Regions from separate parts of the Glaciecola petra genome, predicted to be linked through region 1. Evidence: predicted binding sites of a transcription regulator. Region 1 holds the regulator's gene; each other region holds the start of a gene.
The links. The regulator MetJ, encoded in region 1, represses methionine synthesis genes. The targets are predictions, from matches to a motif close to TAGACGTCTAGACGTCTA.
Positions count from the first base shown of each region.

Region 1 (6,280 bases):
ATGTATGCGCCCAAATACCAAGTAGGTAGCGCAACAAATAAACCAACCAGTAGTAAAACGCTAATGTCGGCGTTTAAAAATCCTGCGGCAACCACTGGGCCTGGATGTGGTGGCACAAATGCGTGCATAACCGCTAATGCACCCGCAACTGGTAAGGCATATATCAATATTGGACCATTAAAGCGCTTAGCAACACTAAATATAATGGGTAGCATTACAATAAGGCCAGCATCAAAGAATATTGGGAAACCAAAAATTAAAGCACTGATTCCCAAAGCCAAAGGAGCTTTTTCTGTTCCGAACTTGCTAATTAGGGTGTCTGCTAATACTTGAGCGCCGCCAGAAACTTCTAATATTTTTGCAATCATCGCACCTAGTCCAACTAACAAAGCGACTGCCGCTAAGGTGCTACCAAAACTTTTTGTCATGGTGGGAATAAGTTCGTTACTTGGAATGCCGGCTGCAAATGCAGTCAATACACTCACTAAAATAAGCGCAATAAATGCGTGAAGTTTTAGCTTCACGATTAACACCAGTAAACATACAATGGCGCTTGCCGCCACCAATAACAAATAACTTGTGTTTGCTGTTGTAACAATCTCGGACATAAATATTAGCTTACAAGATGACGTAATAGGTTAGCATAAAGCAAAAAACCTACTCGGGTGAAGATTTTAAGCAAAAAATTTAAATTTATTCTTTGAACATCAGTTGTTTTGCCGATATCTTACGCTTTAAATAAATGATCACTTATAGATAAATAAAATGCTAAAAATCAATCTAATCAAACAAACATACAAGCCTTTCGTTTTTGTTGCCGCCTTAATTTTTTCGAGCTTTGCTTCGGCACAATCATTGATAAATGACATGCAAAGTTGCCAAGCGCTTATTGAGTTTGTTGAGCAAAGATTGTCGTCACCCCCAGCGAGCTATGATAAAACCAAGGTTACGAATATTTTAGAGGGTTTGGGTGCCTACAATACGCACATACAAGAAACAATTGTCACACCAGGTCTATTGCAATTTAATCAAGGCGACAAGGCCAAGGCACAAAACATGCAGCAGCAAGTAGATGCATACAAAAAAACATTAATTGCTAATTTCGCAAAACGCTTTCCTGAAAATAGAATGTATACCGACTACGCTGTAAGCTTAAATAATTGTACAAAAAAAGCGGTGCCAGAAGGCGAAGCATTAGAACAATTGAAAGTTGCTTTAAATACAATGGTTGCTTTGGCCCGGTCTCATTAAGTATTCACGAGAGCATTTTGCTAGCCTGTTTTTAAAAAGTATTGCATGCTTGGCAATTTAAGCCATTATCGTATATGCAATCTATCATGTTAGTCATTTTGAGTGGGCAGTTAGTGCTCATGGTTTGTAACGATTGGTACTAGCGAAATATTCTCTATAATTATTGCCATGAACTTTCATTAAATATGGCTCTTCAATTTTCCGAACAATGACCTCGATGCAAATCCAGCAAATCAAGGCGCATGCCCACAACAAAATACAAGGGAACGTGATGCATATGCCAATCCAAAACAACAAAATACCAAAATATATAGGATTGCGGGATCTCGCATAAATGCCATGTCTAATGAGTGGTGTAGTTTCTAGCTGATCGACGCCAATTCGCCATGAGTCTCCCATTTGAAATTGCGAAATCAGCGTTACTACAACACCACTCATGCCAATCAAAAAGCCAAGTGATTGAAGAGCGAAAGTCGGCAGATACAAGAAGGTTGCTCCTTGTAAAAAACCGAATAAAATTAAGCCAAAAGCAAAACAGAAAGTCAGTACAAATATAGCTCCGGGCATAACTTCTACCCATGGCGCATCTTTAGCGGCGGTTCTGATCCCAAAATCACCATTTCTTTTAAATTGCACAAAGCTTCGACCAATTACGGCTAGCAATAGAAAAGCGCTAATTAATGTAAGTGATATCATGTTTACCCTCTACGATTTTGCTTGTCTTATCTGATTGAGTATCGCCTTGTTTTCTGGCGATATGGGCATTGGCTTAAAAGGGTTAACATTGGCTCCACCTGTATTGCCTTCTGGCAACAATCCAATAGCGGTTTTGGTGAGTGCGCCCATTATCCTAATTATTTGACCAAATACTTCTTTATTGTCACGTTGTTTTAAACCAAATTTAAGCATCTGATAATGCACCACCGTATGATGATATGTTGAGTGTTGCCCAATAACGTGCGCATCTTCCAATGCTTTGAAGCCAGCTTCGAGATCGTGGTTAGAAAAACTGTCATTTGCCTGCTTCATTTTCTTGTTCACATATGGTGTTGCAGATTGTGTGAAATTCATAATTACCCTCTTTATTTTGTTTTTTCATTCGCTTTACCTACCGATAACATAAGTGTAAACTCTATACTAAGTATAGGGTCAAGCAATTGATAGGTGATTATGAAAATTGGCGCATTGTCCGCAAAAACAGGTCTAAGTATTCAGGCAATTCGTTTTTATGAGCGTAAAACATTACTGAGCAAACCTGAGCGAACACAATCTAATTATCGAAGCTACTCAGATGAAGCACTTCAACAGTTAATGTTTATCAAGCAATGCCGTGCATTAGACATGACAATTGAAGAGATAAGCCTAGTGTTAGAGGCTCGCGCCAATCCGGAAAATAGCTGCCAGGATATAAACGAGACCATAGACAAGCATATAGAGAATATTGAACATCGTGTAGACGAATTGAAAGTACTTCAAAAAAAGCTTGTTTCCATACGGTCAAATTGCGCCAGTGATACCAAAATTAAGGAATGTGGAGTATTGCATAAATTGGATAGTATTGTTGAGGTGCAGAGTGCTTCGAAAAGTAATAGTTAATCACGACGAAGTAAGTCAAAGTAAATTCGAAAAACAATGATTTCAAAACAGCGCGCCAACGTCCTCTAAGCGATCAAAAATTAGTTATATCTGGACTACGAATCCTGTAAAAATCGAATAGCTGATTTTCTTATAACATCCCCACAAGGTAACAATGACTATAGAAAAATGCGTTTTAAATTTTGGCGCGTTGTAACGGTTTGCGGTTCATAGGAGTTGTCTGCCAACCTCAAAATACAAAAAGCCTTTTAAACTAATGCGCTCAGATTATTGTATAAGCACCAGTCTATGTATTTCATAGTTACAAACACATTAGAGGCATCAACCATGCAAGTTACAAAGCACATATTATTGTTAGTCATATTATTTGCGCCACATGCTAACGCAAGTGCACTAGATTTTCCTAGCATTGAAAAATGCGCAGCACCTGCAACGTTAATAAACCAAATACAAGGCGATAGCAATGTATCTCCAAAGGTCGACAACGACGTCGTTGTTGAGGCAATAGTGACCTTAGTTGCTCCTGGTTTACAAGGTTTTTTCTTGCAAGAAGAAGTTGAAGACTTTGACACAAACCCAAATACTTCAGAAGGCATATTTGTATTTACAGCTAATATGCCAATTACGGTTAAAGAACGAGAGTTAGTGCGAGTGGGAGGGACCGTAACCGAATCCTTCGAAAAAACGCAATTAAACCTAAAAGCCCTTTCTAATAGTTGTGGCACCGCTAATTATCAAACAAGCGTATTGAATCTGCCGCTTTCTAGGGAGCAGTCTTTTGAAGCTTTTGAAGGCATGGCCGTGACGGTTGAGCAAACTCTTACCGTAGTTAATACTTACAACTACACCCGATTTGGAGAAATAGAAGTCGCTAATGGACGCTTATTTACGCCAACGCACTTATTTGTTCCTGGGTCACCAGCAGCCTTAGCGATAGCTTCTGAAAATACGCGCAATAAAATTACCTTAGACGATTTATTTAACGGTGCGCCGCAATCTGTTGATATAAATGGCGAGTTATCGGCAAAAAATCCACTTAGAACAGGTAGTACAATCTCGGGTATTAAAGGTGTCGTTGATTATAGTTTTAATACATACAGAATCAGGTCAACTGCGGTTCCTGTGGTCTCATCTGCTCCACGCCCAGAAGTACCCAAAGTAAAGGGTGATGTTAAAATTGCGAGTTTTAATGTACTCAACTTATTTAACGGTGATGGTAAAGGTGGTGAATTTCCGACGCCGCGCGGTGCCGATAATATTGCCGAGTATAATTTGCAGCTTTCGAAAATTGTGAATGCAATTTTACCGCTCGACGCCGATGTAGTTGCGCTAATGGAGTTAGAAAATGATGGTTTTGGCTCTCACAGCGCCATTGCTCAATTGGTTGAAGCTATGAATAAAGCGGCGGGTAAGGGTGTTTACGATTTTATTGACGCTGGAGGGCCGCTTGGTACTGACAGTATTGCCGTGGGTATTATTTATCAACCAGCAAAAGTAGCACCGCTCGGTGCGGTCGAAGTTCTTGATGAAAGCAAATCTTTACGCGACAAAGACGGACCTTTGTTTAGCACTCGTCGAAATCGTCCCGCAATGGCGCAAAAGTTTGTGGCAAGGAATAACAAAGATACATTTGTTGTTAATGTGAATCACCTGAAATCTAAAGGCAGTCGTTGCGGAGAAGGCGATGATAGTGCTGATCAGGGTAACTGTAATGGCACCAGAACTCGCGCTGCAAAGGCTTTGCATTATTGGTTAGCGGCCACATTCTCAAATCAGCCAATTTTTATCGTTGGCGACCTAAATGCTTATGCTAAAGAAGACCCGATAACAGAGTTGGCAAAAGCGGGATATACCGACCTTGCTAGAGAATTGAATGGTGCAAAGGCCTATAGCTATGCGTTCCGCGGCCGTTTTGGTTCGTTAGATTATGCCTTAGCCAACCAAGCGGCTAAAAAGTTAGTCCAATCGACTGTAGAGTGGCATATCAATGCTGACGAACCAATTGCACTGGATTACAACGATGAACTGCCGGGTGACCTTAAAAAGCCTGCTAACTTTAACGACAAGTCGGCTTTTCGTTCGTCAGATCACGATCCCGTAATAGTCGGGTTTAGTTTTTAGGCGTAAAATAGTGGAAACAACTAATCTTGTTTTTCAATTTCATCGACGTCTATACCCATTGCTACCATGATGTTTCTAGCCTCTACTGGGATACGGTAGGGGTTATCTTTTTTCAAATCTTTATCATTAGGTAAAGGTTGGCCTGTAAATGCATGCAAAAACGCTTCACATAAAAGTTCGGAATTAGTAGCGTGCCTAAGGTTGTTAATTTGCCGACGTGTGCGCTCATCGGTCAACACTTGCAACACGTTTGTCGGTATAGAGACTGTTACTTTTTTTACTTGCTCACTCTTTTTGCCATGTTCTGCATATGGGTGAATATATTCGCCGTTCCATTTAGCCATTATTTTTATCATTGTTTTGTATTGTTATATTAAAATTCTAACTGGAATACCAAAAAAATCAATCTAGACGTCTAAATTGCTTGACGTCTACGCGATATTTTCGTAGTTTAGACGTCTAAACGTCTATTAGAGTAAAAAATGGTTTCCTATGCACAGGGTATCGATGCCCTAAATCAGTCTTTGAGTGAATTACGCGACATTGAAGTTTCCTTTGAATTTTTCCCACCTAATACTCCAACAATGGAGCAGACCTTGTGGAAATCAGTCGAGCGTTTAGCGCCTTTGAAGCCTAAATATATGTCGGTCACTTATGGTGCCAACAGCGGTGAGAGAGACAGAACGCATTCAGTAGTTAAACGAATTCAAGCTGAAACGGGCGTGACTACTGCGCCTCACCTTACTTGTATCGATGCAAGTCAAGAAGAGCTCAAAACTATTGCACAAGATTATTGGGATTCTGGGGTAAGACGCATTGTTGCTCTGCGTGGAGATTTGCCAGAAGGCATGGACAAACCGGCCATGTATGCATCTGATTTAGTTAACTTGCTCAAAGAAGTTGCTGACTTTGATATTTCTGTAGCTGCTTATCCTGAAAAACATCCAGACGCACCAAATGATCAATTCGATTTGTTAAACCTTAAACGCAAAGTCGAAGCCGGCGCCAATGAAGCAATTACACAATTCTTTTTTGATAGTAGTGCTTTTTTGCGCTATCGCGATCGTTGCGCTGCAGCAGGTATCGGTGCCGAACTTGTACCTGGCATTTTACCCGTTACAAATTACCAGACCCTTGTGCGCTTTGCTGGTATGACTAATGTACACGTGCCGGGTTGGTTGCACAAAATGTATCAAGGGCTCGATGCCGATGACCAAGCAACTCGCAATTTACTCGGCGCCAATATAGCTATGGATATGGTAAAGGTATTAGCAAAAGAAGGCGTCAAACATTTTCATTTTTACACCCTTAA
Region 1 is NZ_JAVRHX010000003.1:124,307-130,586, reverse strand. Features, by position in the region: gene RM552_RS11335 (GntP family permease) at 1-608, opposite strand, end outside; gene RM552_RS11330 (hypothetical protein) at 766-1,251, shown strand; gene RM552_RS11325 (methyltransferase family protein) at 1,369-1,947, opposite strand; gene RM552_RS11320 (DUF3703 domain-containing protein) at 1,957-2,322, opposite strand; gene RM552_RS11315 (Cd(II)/Pb(II)-responsive transcriptional regulator) at 2,422-2,847, shown strand; gene RM552_RS11310 (ExeM/NucH family extracellular endonuclease) at 3,175-4,968, shown strand; gene metJ (met regulon transcriptional regulator MetJ) at 4,989-5,312, opposite strand; gene metF (methylenetetrahydrofolate reductase) at 5,451-6,280, shown strand, end outside.

Region 2 (6,280 bases), on a different contig from region 1:
TAAATTAGGCAATAACCATTTTTCTGCTGTTTGTTGAGACCACGTTTTACGTTTTGCATAGTCTTGTAATTGATCATCTTGTATTTTAGCTACCGCAAAATAACGACTTTCAGGATGCGAAAAATACCAACCTGAAACAGATGCTCCAGGCCACATTGCATACGATTCAGTAAGTTTCATACCTATGCTTTGCTCAACATCCAAAAGATCCCAAATCACCTGCTTTTCAGTGTGTTCGGGACAAGCGGCATAGCCTGGGGCAGGTCTAATGCCTTGATATTTTTCTGCAATTAAGGCCTTATTATCTAAAGATTCATCCTTTGCGTATCCCCATAATTCTTTGCGCACCATTAAATGTAAATACTCTGCAAATGCCTCAGCTAATCTGTCTGCTATGGCTTTTACCATAATAGCGTTATAGTCATCACCCTCTTTTTCATATGCTTTAGCTAAGTCGTCTTCACCGATACCTGCTGTAACCGCAAATGCGCCAATATAATCCACCGCATCTGATGTGCTACTGCTCGGTTTAATAAAATCGCTTAAGCAATAATTAAAACCTCTTGGCTTTTCGGTTTGTTGGCGTAAATGTTCCGCCTTAGCAATAACTTGACGGCCACTTTGATCAAAAATATTCACGCTTTCGTCGTGACTATTTGCCGGGAAGATCCCAACGCGCCCTATTGCTTTCAAAGTTTTGTTATTAGTCAATTTGTCTAATAGCATTGTGGCATCAGCAAACAGTTTTTTAGCTTCTTCCCCTACTACTTCATCATTTAAAATACGTGGGTATTTACCAGCTAAAGACCACGTTAAAAAGAACGGAGTCCAATCAATGTATGCAGACAAAGTCGCAATGTCGGCTTTGATTGTTTTTACACCGACAAACTGTGGCACTGGCACTTGGTATGTTGCCCAATCACAGCTAAATTTGTTGGCACGCGCATCTTCAAAACTGATAGCCTTAGACCGAGGTCGTTTTTTGGCATGTTGTGCACGCACTTTTACGTATTCATCACTGATTTGTTGTGAATATGCAGTTTTACTATGTGCCGATATAAGTTTTTGACAAACACCTACCGCTCGGCTTGCATTAGGCACATAAACCACAGGATGATCGTAATTTTGTTCAATTTTCACCGCTGTGTGTGCTTTAGAGGTTGTCGCACCGCCTATTAATAAAGGTAAATTCATCTTCAATCGTTGCATCTCTTGAGCAACGTGCACCATCTCATCAAGTGAGGGTGTAATTAAACCGGATAAACCAATCATGTCAGCTTTTTCGTCTATTGCCGTTTGCAAAATTTTAGCAGCCGGCACCATCACGCCTAAATCGATGACTTCAAAATTATTACATTGTAAAACAACCCCCACGATATTCTTACCAATATCATGTACATCGCCTTTTACCGTCGCCATCACTATTTTGCCATTGGAACGTGATACACCCGACTTTTCTTCTTCGATAAATGGCTGTAAGTAGGCTACTGCTTTTTTCATTACACGAGCCGATTTCACCACTTGTGGCAAAAACATTTTACCTTCACCAAATAAATCCCCGACAATATTCATACCGTCCATTAGTGGACCTTCAATCACTTCGAGTGGTTTATCTGCCTCTAATCTAGCTGCCTCGGTATCTTCAATAATGTATTCGGTGATGCCTTTGATTAAGGCATGCTCTAGGCGTTTATTGACTGCTTGTTCTCGCCACTTTAGGTCTTCAACAGCGGCGACTTTGCCATCACCTTGATAGTTTGGCGCTAACGCCAAAAGATTGTCAGTCGCTTGACTATGACGATTTAAAATAACGTCTTCAACTGCATCTTTCAGTTCTTTTGGTATTTCGTCATATACTTCTAATTGACCTGCATTAACAATGCCCATATCCATACCTGCCCGAATGGCATGATATAAAAATACAGAATGCATGGCTTCTCTAACCGGGTTGTTTCCTCTAAACGAAAAGGAGATATTGGACAACCCGCCAGATACATGACAATAAGGTAATGTCTTTCTTATTTGTCGGGTGGCTTCAATAAAATCAACCGCATAATTGTCGTGCTCTTCGATACCCGTGGCGACTGCAAAAATATTTGGATCGAAAATAATATCTTCCGGTGGAAAACCAATATCCTTCACTAAAATATCGTAGCTCCGCGTACAAATTTCTATTTTTCGTTCACAAGTATCGGCCTGCCCTGTTTCGTCAAAAGCCATTACCACTGTTGCCGCGCCATAGCGTTTAATCTTTTTTGCTTGCGCAATAAAAGGTTCGGGGCCTTCTTTGAGGCTAATAGAGTTGACAATAGCTTTACCTTGTACACACTTTAAGCCTGCTTCGATAACCGACCATTTGGATGAATCAATCATAATGGGAACGCGTGATATGTCAGGTTCAGACGCAATCAGATTGAGAAACTTGACCATGGCTGCTTGTGAGTCGAGCATCGCTTCATCCATATTAATATCGATGACTTGTGCTCCATTTTCGACTTGTTGACGCGCTACATCGAGCGCTTTCTCGTAGTCTTCAGAGAGTATTAGTCTTTTAAACATCGCTGAGCCGGTTACGTTTGTGCGTTCGCCGATGTTAATAAATGTCGAGAAACTATTGCTCACAAATTTTCCTATTCAATGTAATTCACCCAATACCTTTAGGCATGAGTAAAAGGCTCTAAGCCTGATAATCTCATTTTTGTTTCTACGTCTATTGATTGTCGAGGCGCATAATTGGCTACTGCATCTGAGATAGCCTTAATGTGTTGAGGTGTGCTGCCACAACAGCCACCCACAATATTCAATAGACCACTTTGCGCCCACTCTTCGATGTGAGCGGCCATATCACTTGCATTTAAATCGTATTCGCCAAACTCGTTTGGCAAACCTGCATTTGGATGTGCAGATACTAAAGATTCGCTAATTCGCGATAACTCAACTACATATTGGCGCAATAAGTCCGGACCTAAAGCACAGTTAAGCCCAAAGGAAATAGGCTCAATATGACGTAAGGAATTATAAAAAGCTTCTGTTGTTTGACCGGATAAGGTTCTTCCAGATGCGTCAGTTATTGTGCCCGACACCATTACTGGTAAACGGATATTCAGTTCTTCAAACACCTCGTCTACGGCAAATGCCGCTGCCTTTGCATTTAAGGTATCAAAAATGGTTTCTAACATTATTAGGTCGACCTGCCCTTCGATGAGCGCTTTTGTAGCCTCTTTGTAATTAGCCACAAGTTCGTCAAACGTAACGTTGCGTTTTGAAGGGTCATTCACATCAGGCGAAATAGATGCCGTTCTACTTGTTGGCCCCAATACACCCGCAACAAAGCGAGGTTTATCGGGTTGCAGAGCAGAATATTTATCTGCTGCTTGGCGCGCAAGTTTAGCAGCTGCATGATTAATTTTTACAACCTCATCTTGCATATCATAGTCAGCCATTGAAATACTATTTGCATTAAATGTGTTTGTCTCAAGAATATCCGCCCCTGCGGCAAGATATTTTTCATGAATATCAAGAATTAATTCTGGCTGAGTAATTGCCAATAAGTCGTTGTTCCCTTTGACATCACAATGCCAAGTTGCGTATTCGCTGCCCCGATAGTCTGCCTCTGCTAGTTTATGCTCTTGTATCATTGTACCCATTCCACCGTCGAGTACTAAGATGCGACTTTCTGCGAGTTTGTGAATAAGTCTTGCTGTTTGGGTCATAAATAAGTCTCAATAAAGCTGTTAATTTGACAGACTTTGTAAATCGTAAGGGGTTGTTTGGTATACAAAATAATTTAACCAGTTAGTTAATAACAAATTACCGTGTGACTTCCATTGAACAATACATGGTGCATTAGGATCATCTTTTTGATAATAATTGACAGGAACCCGTGGTGAAATGCCGGCGTCGAGATCACGCTTATATTCTTGGTCTAAGGTGCAGGCATCATACTCTGGATGACCGGTAACAAACACCATACGTTTGTCCGTTGTGGCAGCTATGTATACGCCTGCTTGTTCCGACTCCGCTTGAACCTCGATATCGTCAATTTGGTGATAACTAGACGATGGTATCTCGGCGATGCGGGAATGTGGGGCATAAAATTCAGGATCAAACCCTCGCATCAATTCGTTTTTTGCATCCAATACTTTGTGTTTAAAAACGCCCGATAACTTATTATTCCTAAGTTCGCGTTGGATACCATAAAAGTGATACATAGCCGCGTGGGCTGCCCAACAAAGATAAAAACTCGATTGTACGTTTCCTCTCGCCCAATCCAATATTTCCACCATTTGTGGCCAATATTTTACCTCTTCATACTCTAAATTACCTAAAGGTGCGCCAGTAATAATAAGGCCATCATATTTTTTGTATTTTATATCGCTAAAATATTGATAAAAAGTATGCATATGAGAGGCTGGAGTATTTTTAGGGGCCACTTGATCAATTCGAATTAGATCCACGTTTATTTGCAAGGGTGTATTCGACAATAATCTCAAAATTTGCAATTCTGTCTCAATTTTATTAGGCATTAAGTTCAAAATACCTAATTGTAAAGGTCTAATATTTTGTGTGTTCGCTCTGGCATCATCCATTGCAAAAATATTTTCATCTAACAATTTTTCGAGCGCAGGCAATTCAGCTGGGATCTTTATGGGCATATTTGTACGGTGAATTTGTATTCAAGCTTAATAAAACATGGATGCTATTTTGGCAATAAATAAGCAAATGTCAAACAATTTACGTCTAGACGTCTAAAATAAAATAGGATATATTTTTTAAACTGAATTATTTACGTTGTAGGCCTTTTAAAACCTCCACTTCTGCCCTTGGCAATTGGCATGCATCCATAATGTCTTCTACTGATAGGCCTTGCGCCGCTAACTCGGTCGCTTTTTTATACATTCTTATTTGTGGATCTTCTTTTTCTAATTGCTCGAGTCTATTATCAGCTTGATCGAGTCTCTTTATTAAGCCGAGTATTTTTGTCTCATTGATTTGTAGAGCCTTATCTTTTTTCAATACATCATCAGTGAGCTGCTCAGGCTTATCAGCATCAGATTTATTGATGTTCTTTTGTATCTCTTGGGTATGTTTATACAAATCATTAAGCAACTTAATAGACTGTGTTAAGCGTTGATTTTCCGACCGTACTTTGCTCCAAATAAACAAGCTAAAAAAAGCCAGCACTACAACTAATGCCAGCGTAATAATATGAAGGGTTTCAGGACTAAGAGGTAGTGCCATTTGCTTTGCACGCTTATATAAAATTGGTGTATTACTAGTTATAGCAAAACAGCCGGTAATGACCAGCTGTTTTTAAAGGAAACATAAGTATTTTTAATTTTCAGTCAGTTAAGACCTATGAATAGTGTTGCTTCTGAGCGTATTCATCAGCACACTAGATTGCCATCATATCATCCCACTCTTCTTCACTCAGTAACTTGTTCAAGTCAACCAATATTAACAGCTCATCACCCCTATTACTCACACCTTGAATAAATTTGGTACTCTCTTCAGTACCTACATTAGGTGTACTATCAATTTCAGATGATTTTAGATAAACAACTTCGGCTACACTGTCGACCAATATGCCAACAACATGCTCGTCTGCCTCAATAATCACAATACGAGAATTGTCGGTAATATCTGTAGGGGGAAGCCCAAATCTTGAACGTGTATCGATCACCGTCACAACGTTGCCACGTAAATTAATGATACCCATGACATAATCTGGTGCCCCAGGCACCGGAGCAATCTCTGTATATCGCAGTACTTCTTGTACTTGCATTACATTAATGCCGTAGGTCTCTTCATCTAAACGATACGTTACCCATTGCAAAACCTCGTCATTTGGATCTGAAACTGTTGCTGTTTTTTCGTCAGACATGTGTATGCTCCGCTCCACTTTTCAACTTGTGTACATATCAAAACCATCTTAGGTTTGATATCACTATGTTCATTCATTTTGTGCATAATAACGCTATTTGTGCACGCCAATTATTTAAGTAATTTTTCTACCAATTTCGCACTATCTAGTAGCACTTCCATTGTTTCTGTCACAACTCCTACTAACCATGTTTTGTGATGCACATTGTCGTGCCACTTCAGGGCAGTTTTATGTAACATCTTGGTTGACCCGAGTTCATTACATTCGAGCACAAATTGTGATTTTCCTAACTGTAAATAATACTTATCCAATGCAAGCTCATTTACTTTTTGTATCGGTTTTCCACCAAACCAAAAAGTTTCATTAAGGCATTGGAACTTTTCTTCACCGTCAATT
Region 2 is NZ_JAVRHX010000001.1:700,043-706,322, reverse strand. Features, by position in the region: gene metH (methionine synthase) at 1-2,622, opposite strand, end outside; gene RM552_RS03115 (homocysteine S-methyltransferase family protein) at 2,658-3,713, opposite strand; gene RM552_RS03110 (homoserine O-succinyltransferase) at 3,735-4,655, opposite strand; gene RM552_RS03105 (DUF2802 domain-containing protein) at 4,783-5,241, opposite strand; gene RM552_RS03100 (chemotaxis protein CheW) at 5,396-5,884, opposite strand; gene RM552_RS03095 (hypothetical protein) at 5,995-6,280, opposite strand, start outside.
Region 2: RM552_RS03110 (homoserine O-succinyltransferase) is a predicted target of MetJ. The motif match lies at 4,734-4,751, and genes of this name have one in related genera.

Region 3 (6,280 bases), on a different contig from region 1:
AAGTTGGTCTACCTTGCTCGACAAGCTTTCTAGAACAGTCAGTTTTGTGCTGACTTTCGACCCACCAACAATGGCGACCATGGGCCTTGCAGGTTTATCTAAGGCCTTTGCAAGCGCATCGAGCTCTGCTTGTAACAAGGGGCCTGCACAGACTTGGTCGGTATACTTGGCCACGCCATGAGTACTTGCTTGAGCTCTGTGCGCCGTGCCAAATGCATCCATTACAAACACTTCTGCTAGCTCTGCATAGCGTTTTGCTAATTCATCAGCATTCGATTTTTCGCCTAAATTAAACCTCACGTTTTCCAAGAGAGCGACTTGGCCGGGTTCCAGCGTAAAAGCAACATCTAGGTAGTCTTTAACAAATTTAACTGCTTGCCCAAGATGTTCACTTAAATAATCTGCTACCGGTTTTAAAGAATACTGAACATCATATTCACCTTCTTTAGGACGACCTAAGTGCGACATTAAAATTACCGCAGCATTTGCCTTTATCGCTGCTTTTATGCTTGGTAAGGAAGCTCTTAATCTTGCGTCAGATGCAATGATACCCTCATTAATTGGGACATTAAGGTCTTGTCTAATTAATACACGCTTTTGACTTATATCAATATCTAACATGGCACGAATAGGCAATTTTCTTTCCTCTTTATTTATGAATATCCAATAGTATGCATATGCAATGCGGTATCTAACATACGGTTTGCAAAACCCCATTCGTTGTCACACCACACTAGAGTTTTCACCAAGGTGCGATGACTGACTCGTGTTTGTGTTCCATCTACTATGCAAGAGTTAGGGTTATGGTTAAAGTCAACAGATACTAAAGGCTCTTCGGTATAATCGATAATATTGGGGGGTAAATGCTTGCCAGCGTCTTTTAATGCCGCGTTGACTTGTTCAGTTGTCACCGATGCTTTTACGCTAACACTTAGATCCATTGCGGTAACATTGATTGTAGGCACTCTCACCGCAATTGCTTCAAATTTACCGGCAAATTCAGGCAAAATACGTTCAATCCCAGCAGCCAGTTTGGTATCTACTGGTATTATTGATTGACTAGCAGCCCTAGTACGCCGTAAATCCGAATGATAAGCATCAATCACCTGTTGGTCATGCATGGAAGCATGAATGGTTGTTATTGTGCCAGTTTGCACTTCAAAATGCTGATGTAAAGCTTGAATCACCGGTACAATACAATTTGTGGTACACGAGCCATTAGAGACTATTTGATCTTCTGCAGACAAATCAAAATGATTGACACCATAGATAATAGTAGCATCAACATCTTGGCTACTTGGGTGCGAAAAAAGTACTTTTTTAGCCCCTTGTGCAATATGTTTGTGAGCATGTTCTGTCTCGGTATAGACACCAGTGCATTCGAGCACTATGTCAACGTCATGCTCTCTCCAGTTGATGTCTTCAATATTATGTTTGTGTAGTAAACTTATTTTATCCTGGCGGATGGTTAAGCATTGTCCTACAACACTTAATTTTTCATTAAAGCGGCCATGAGAAGTATCATATTTTAATAAATGTGCTATAGCTTTAGGTTCAGCAATCTCGTTAATAGCCACTACTTTGATATGCTCATTGTAGTGATTTTCATAGAGCGCACGAACGATATTACGCCCTATTCTACCAAAACCATTTATTCCTATTCGAAGCAAAAATTAATCCTTTAAGACATTTAGCTCAACATCGACGCTGTTTCTACAATAGCATCTACCGTGATCCCAAAATGCTTAAACAGCTCTCCCGCGGGTGCTGATTCACCAAAACTGTCCATGCCGACAACTGCTCCATTAAGCCCTACATACTTGTACCACGTATCCTTTGCCAACGCTTCTACTGCAACACGCTTGCTTACACTGGTAGGCAAAACCGACACTTTGTATTCGCTTGATTGTCTATCAAATACATCTGTAGAAGGCATTGACACCACTCTCACCGCATTACCTTTATCTGTCAAAATTGATGCGGCTTCGGTGGCTAGATGCACTTCTGAACCCGTTGCGATTAAAATAAGGTCTGGCTCACCGCTACAATCTACCAATATATAACCACCGCGCTCTGCATCTTTGAGTTGTTGTTCATCTCGCGCTTGCTGTGGTAAGCCCTGGCGTGTGAAAATCAGAGTAGTTGGACCATCTTTACGCTCAATAGCAGCTTTCCAAGCAATTGCCGATTCAACTTGATCACACGGACGCCAATTGTCTAAATTTGGTGTCGCTCGTAACGCAACCAATTGCTCAACAGGCTGATGGGTGGGACCATCTTCACCTAAACCAATAGAGTCGTGAGTATATACAAATATGGCCGGTAAACGCATTAATGATGCCATTCTCACTGCATTTCTTGCGTATTCCATAAACATTAAGAAGGTTGCACCATAAGGCGTGAAACCGCCGTATAGCGCTAAACCATTCATCATTGCCGACATACCAAATTCGCGAACACCATAGTAAATATAGTTTCCGCTAGCATCTTCAGCAGTAATGCCTTTGCTCGTTTCATGAATGGTTAAATTTGATCCAGCCAAATCTGCAGAACCACCTAATAATTCCGGTAAAGCCGGTGCATAAGCATTGAGCGTATTTTGCGATGCTTTGCGTGTCGCAACAGCAGCGGGATTACTTTGTAGTTCGTTAATATATTGCGTGCAAGTCTGTGCCCAGTTTTCCGGCAATTCATTTGCTTTACGACGCTTAAATTCTTCGGCTAACTTTGGATACTCTTTTTCATAAGCTGCAAACTTATCATTCCATGCATCTTCAGCAGCCTGTCCTTTCTGGAGGGCGTTCCACCCCTTATAAACATCTTGTGGCACTTCAAATGGTCCATGGTTCCAACCTAAAGCTTCTCGTGTAAGTGCAATTTCATCCTCACCTAAGGGCGCTCCATGACAACCCTCTGTTCCTTGCTTATTTGGTGAACCAAATCCAATTGTTGTTTTACAACAAATCAACGTAGGTCGACTTGAGTCTTCATGCGCTTTAGCAATAGCCGCCGATACTTCCGAGGGGTCGTGTCCATTTACGTCAGCAATCACTTCCCAACCATAGGCTTCAAAACGCGCGGGTGTATCGTCGCTAAACCAAGCTTCTACTTCTCCATCGATAGAAATGCCATTATCGTCCCAAAATGCGACCAGTTTACCTAGGCCTAAAGTGCCAGCTAGCGAACAAGCCTCGTGAGATATCCCTTCCATCAAACAACCATCGCCTAAAAAAGCGTAGGTATAATGGTTAACAATATCAAAACTGCCTTGATTGAACTGCGCTGCTAGTATTTTTTCCCCTAAAGCCATGCCAACGGCATTAGTGATACCTTGTCCTAATGGCCCGGTAGTTGTCTCAACGCCCGGTGCATAACCATATTCTGGGTGTCCTGGTGTTTTTGAATGTAGTTGTCTGAAATTCTTTAACTCTTCAATAGGTAATTCATAGCCGGTTAGATGCAGCAACGAATACAACAGCATTGAACCATGCCCATTTGATAACACAAATCTATCTCGATTAGACCATTGTGGATTTTGTGGATTGTGATTTAAATAATCGCACCACAAAACTTGTGCAATATCCGCCATTCCCATTGGCGCTCCCGGATGTCCAGATTTTGCTTGTTGAACGGCATCCATACTAAGAGCACGAACTGCGTTGGCTAAATGGCGACGAGAGGGCATGAAAACTCCTTAAGGTGTTTGGTCGGTTTTGAATGTTGGGCAAAAAGGGCCTTAATTTAATGTCGGCTATTGTTACCCAGCAGACACACTTGTTCAATAATTAAATCGCCTTTTTCTTATGTTTTATTTCACAAATAAATTTTTCCGCTGAGTTTAATTAAAATTGTATTTTTTTCATAAAGCATATCAATCTGAAATTTACTTTTAGACGTCTAGATGTAAATATAGTCAAAACAGATAATCCGGACCTTTTTGTTAGGCGAAATTTTGCGATAATCTTGCAAAATTTGGCCACCAAAACCAACTTAAAAATTATAGGATACTAAATGACTACAACACTTTTCACTTCAGAATCAGTATCGGAAGGACACCCTGATAAAATAGCAGACCAAATCTCTGATGCTGTTTTAGACGCTATATTAGCATCGGACCCTAAAGCACGGGTTGCCTGCGAAACATTTGTTAAAACAGGTATGGTTTTGGTAGGAGGTGAAATAAATACAAGCGCTTGGGTCGATATCGAAGAATTGACGCGTGATACCGTAAAACAAATTGGTTACACCCACTCTGATATGGGCTTCGACGGCGAGTCTTGTGCTGTTTTAAATGCGATAGGTAAGCAGTCCTCAGATATAAACCAAGGTGTCGACCGCGATAAAGCTGAGAACCAAGGTGCAGGTGACCAAGGTCTTATGTTCGGTTATGCAAGTAATGAAACCGACGTGCTTATGCCAGCCCCGATTACGTTTGCGCACAGATTGGTGCAAAAACAAGCGGAATTAAGAAAATCAGGTGCCCTTGCTTGGCTACGACCAGACGCCAAAAGCCAAATCACTTTTGTATATGAGAATAATAAACCCGTTGGTATAGATGCGGTTGTATTGTCAACGCAACATTGTGACAGCGTTAGCACCGAAACACTGCGAGAGGCTGTGTTAGAAGAAATTATAAAACCTGTTTTGCCAGCAAAGTGGCTAAGTAACAATACCAAATACCATATCAATCCTACTGGTCGTTTTGTAATAGGCGGACCTATGGGCGATTGTGGTCTCACAGGCCGTAAAATAATTGTCGATACTTATGGTGGCATGGCCCGTCATGGCGGCGGAGCTTTCTCAGGAAAAGATCCATCAAAAGTAGATAGAAGCGCAGCCTACGCGGGTCGCTATGTCGCTAAAAATATCGTTGCCGCTGGTTTAGCTGAACGTTGTGAAATTCAAATTTCTTATGCCATTGGAGTGGCTGAACCTACTTCGATTAATATTGAAACCTTCGGTACTGGAAAGGTAAGCACTGAAAACTTAGTGGCCTTAGTTGAGCGCCACTTCGATTTAACGCCTTATGGCTTGATTAAAATGCTTGACCTTGAACGGCCAATTTATAAAGAAACAGCGGCCTATGGTCATTTTGGTCGGGAGTCATTCCCGTGGGAGCAAACAAATAAAGCAGAAGATTTGAAAGCAGACTCAAGTTTTTAATTTGGTCACCATAAAATACTAATCTGTTAGAGTTTGATAAAATTATGAGAATGGTAAAAGTTGTTGTTATTTTAATTACATTAGGGGCAATCTCCGCTTGTGCTACATCACCTACAGGGCGTGCCCAAATCTTATTGTATTCTGACGCTCAGCTTGCGGCTATGGGCAAACAAGCATTTACTGGCATGAAGTCAGAGCTTAAGGTATCAAACAAACGCGTGGAAAATACATTAGTCCAGTGCATCGCTGGCCATATTGCCAAACAAGTGCCAACATCTGTATTTGCGGGGGACTGGGAAGTAGTTGTATTCGACGATCCACAAGTAAATGCGTTTGCCCTTCCTGGTGGTAAAATTGGTGTTTATACCGGGTTATTAGATGTTGCTCAAAATCAGCACCAAATTGCAGCAGTTATTGGGCATGAAGTAGCACATGTAATTGCAAGACATGGTAACTCTCGAATGTCGCAGTCGACTATTCTGAATATTAGTCAACAGGCCGCATTACAAGCGCTTGAAGCAAATCAAGTTGCGCAAACACCAAGCATCATGCAAGCATTTGGACTAATAAGCAACTTAGGTACATTAAAATACGGTCGTGATGACGAATCCGAAGCAGATATTATTGGTCTTGAATTAATGGCAAAAGCCGGCTTTCAACCAAATGCAGCGATTGAGCTTTGGCAGAATATGGCAGTACTTAGTCAAGGCCAAAAGCCACCAGAGTTTTTATCAACTCACCCTTCTGAGGAAACTCGCATTACTGAATTACAAACCAATCTAGCAAGGGCTGAAGCACTTTACCAACAATCGCCGCAAAGACCTAAGTGTTAGAATTAGTAAAAAGCCGTTGCATTTTTAATGCAACGGCTTTTTCAGAACCGGGTTTATGAGCGCTTAAGCGACATAAAAAACCGTTTTAACTCTCTTTATGAACATGCACATCCATTTGTGGGAATGGAATACTAATGCCTTCTGCGTCAAAACGTAATTTTACTGCTTCAGTGATATCAAACTTAACACCCCAGAAATCCCCTGATTTAACCCATGGGCGTACTACAAAATTAACGCTGCTATCACCGAGTTCGGCAACCGCGATTTGTGTACCAGGATCTTTA
Region 3 is NZ_JAVRHX010000001.1:272,717-278,996, reverse strand. Features, by position in the region: gene RM552_RS01260 (phosphoglycerate kinase) at 1-636, opposite strand, end outside; gene epd (erythrose-4-phosphate dehydrogenase) at 654-1,670, opposite strand; gene tkt (transketolase) at 1,691-3,685, opposite strand; gene metK (methionine adenosyltransferase) at 4,012-5,163, shown strand; gene RM552_RS01240 (M48 family metallopeptidase) at 5,208-5,996, shown strand; gene RM552_RS01235 (mechanosensitive ion channel family protein) at 6,082-6,280, opposite strand, start outside.
Region 3: metK (methionine adenosyltransferase) is a predicted target of MetJ. The motif match lies at 3,891-3,908, and genes of this name have one in related genera.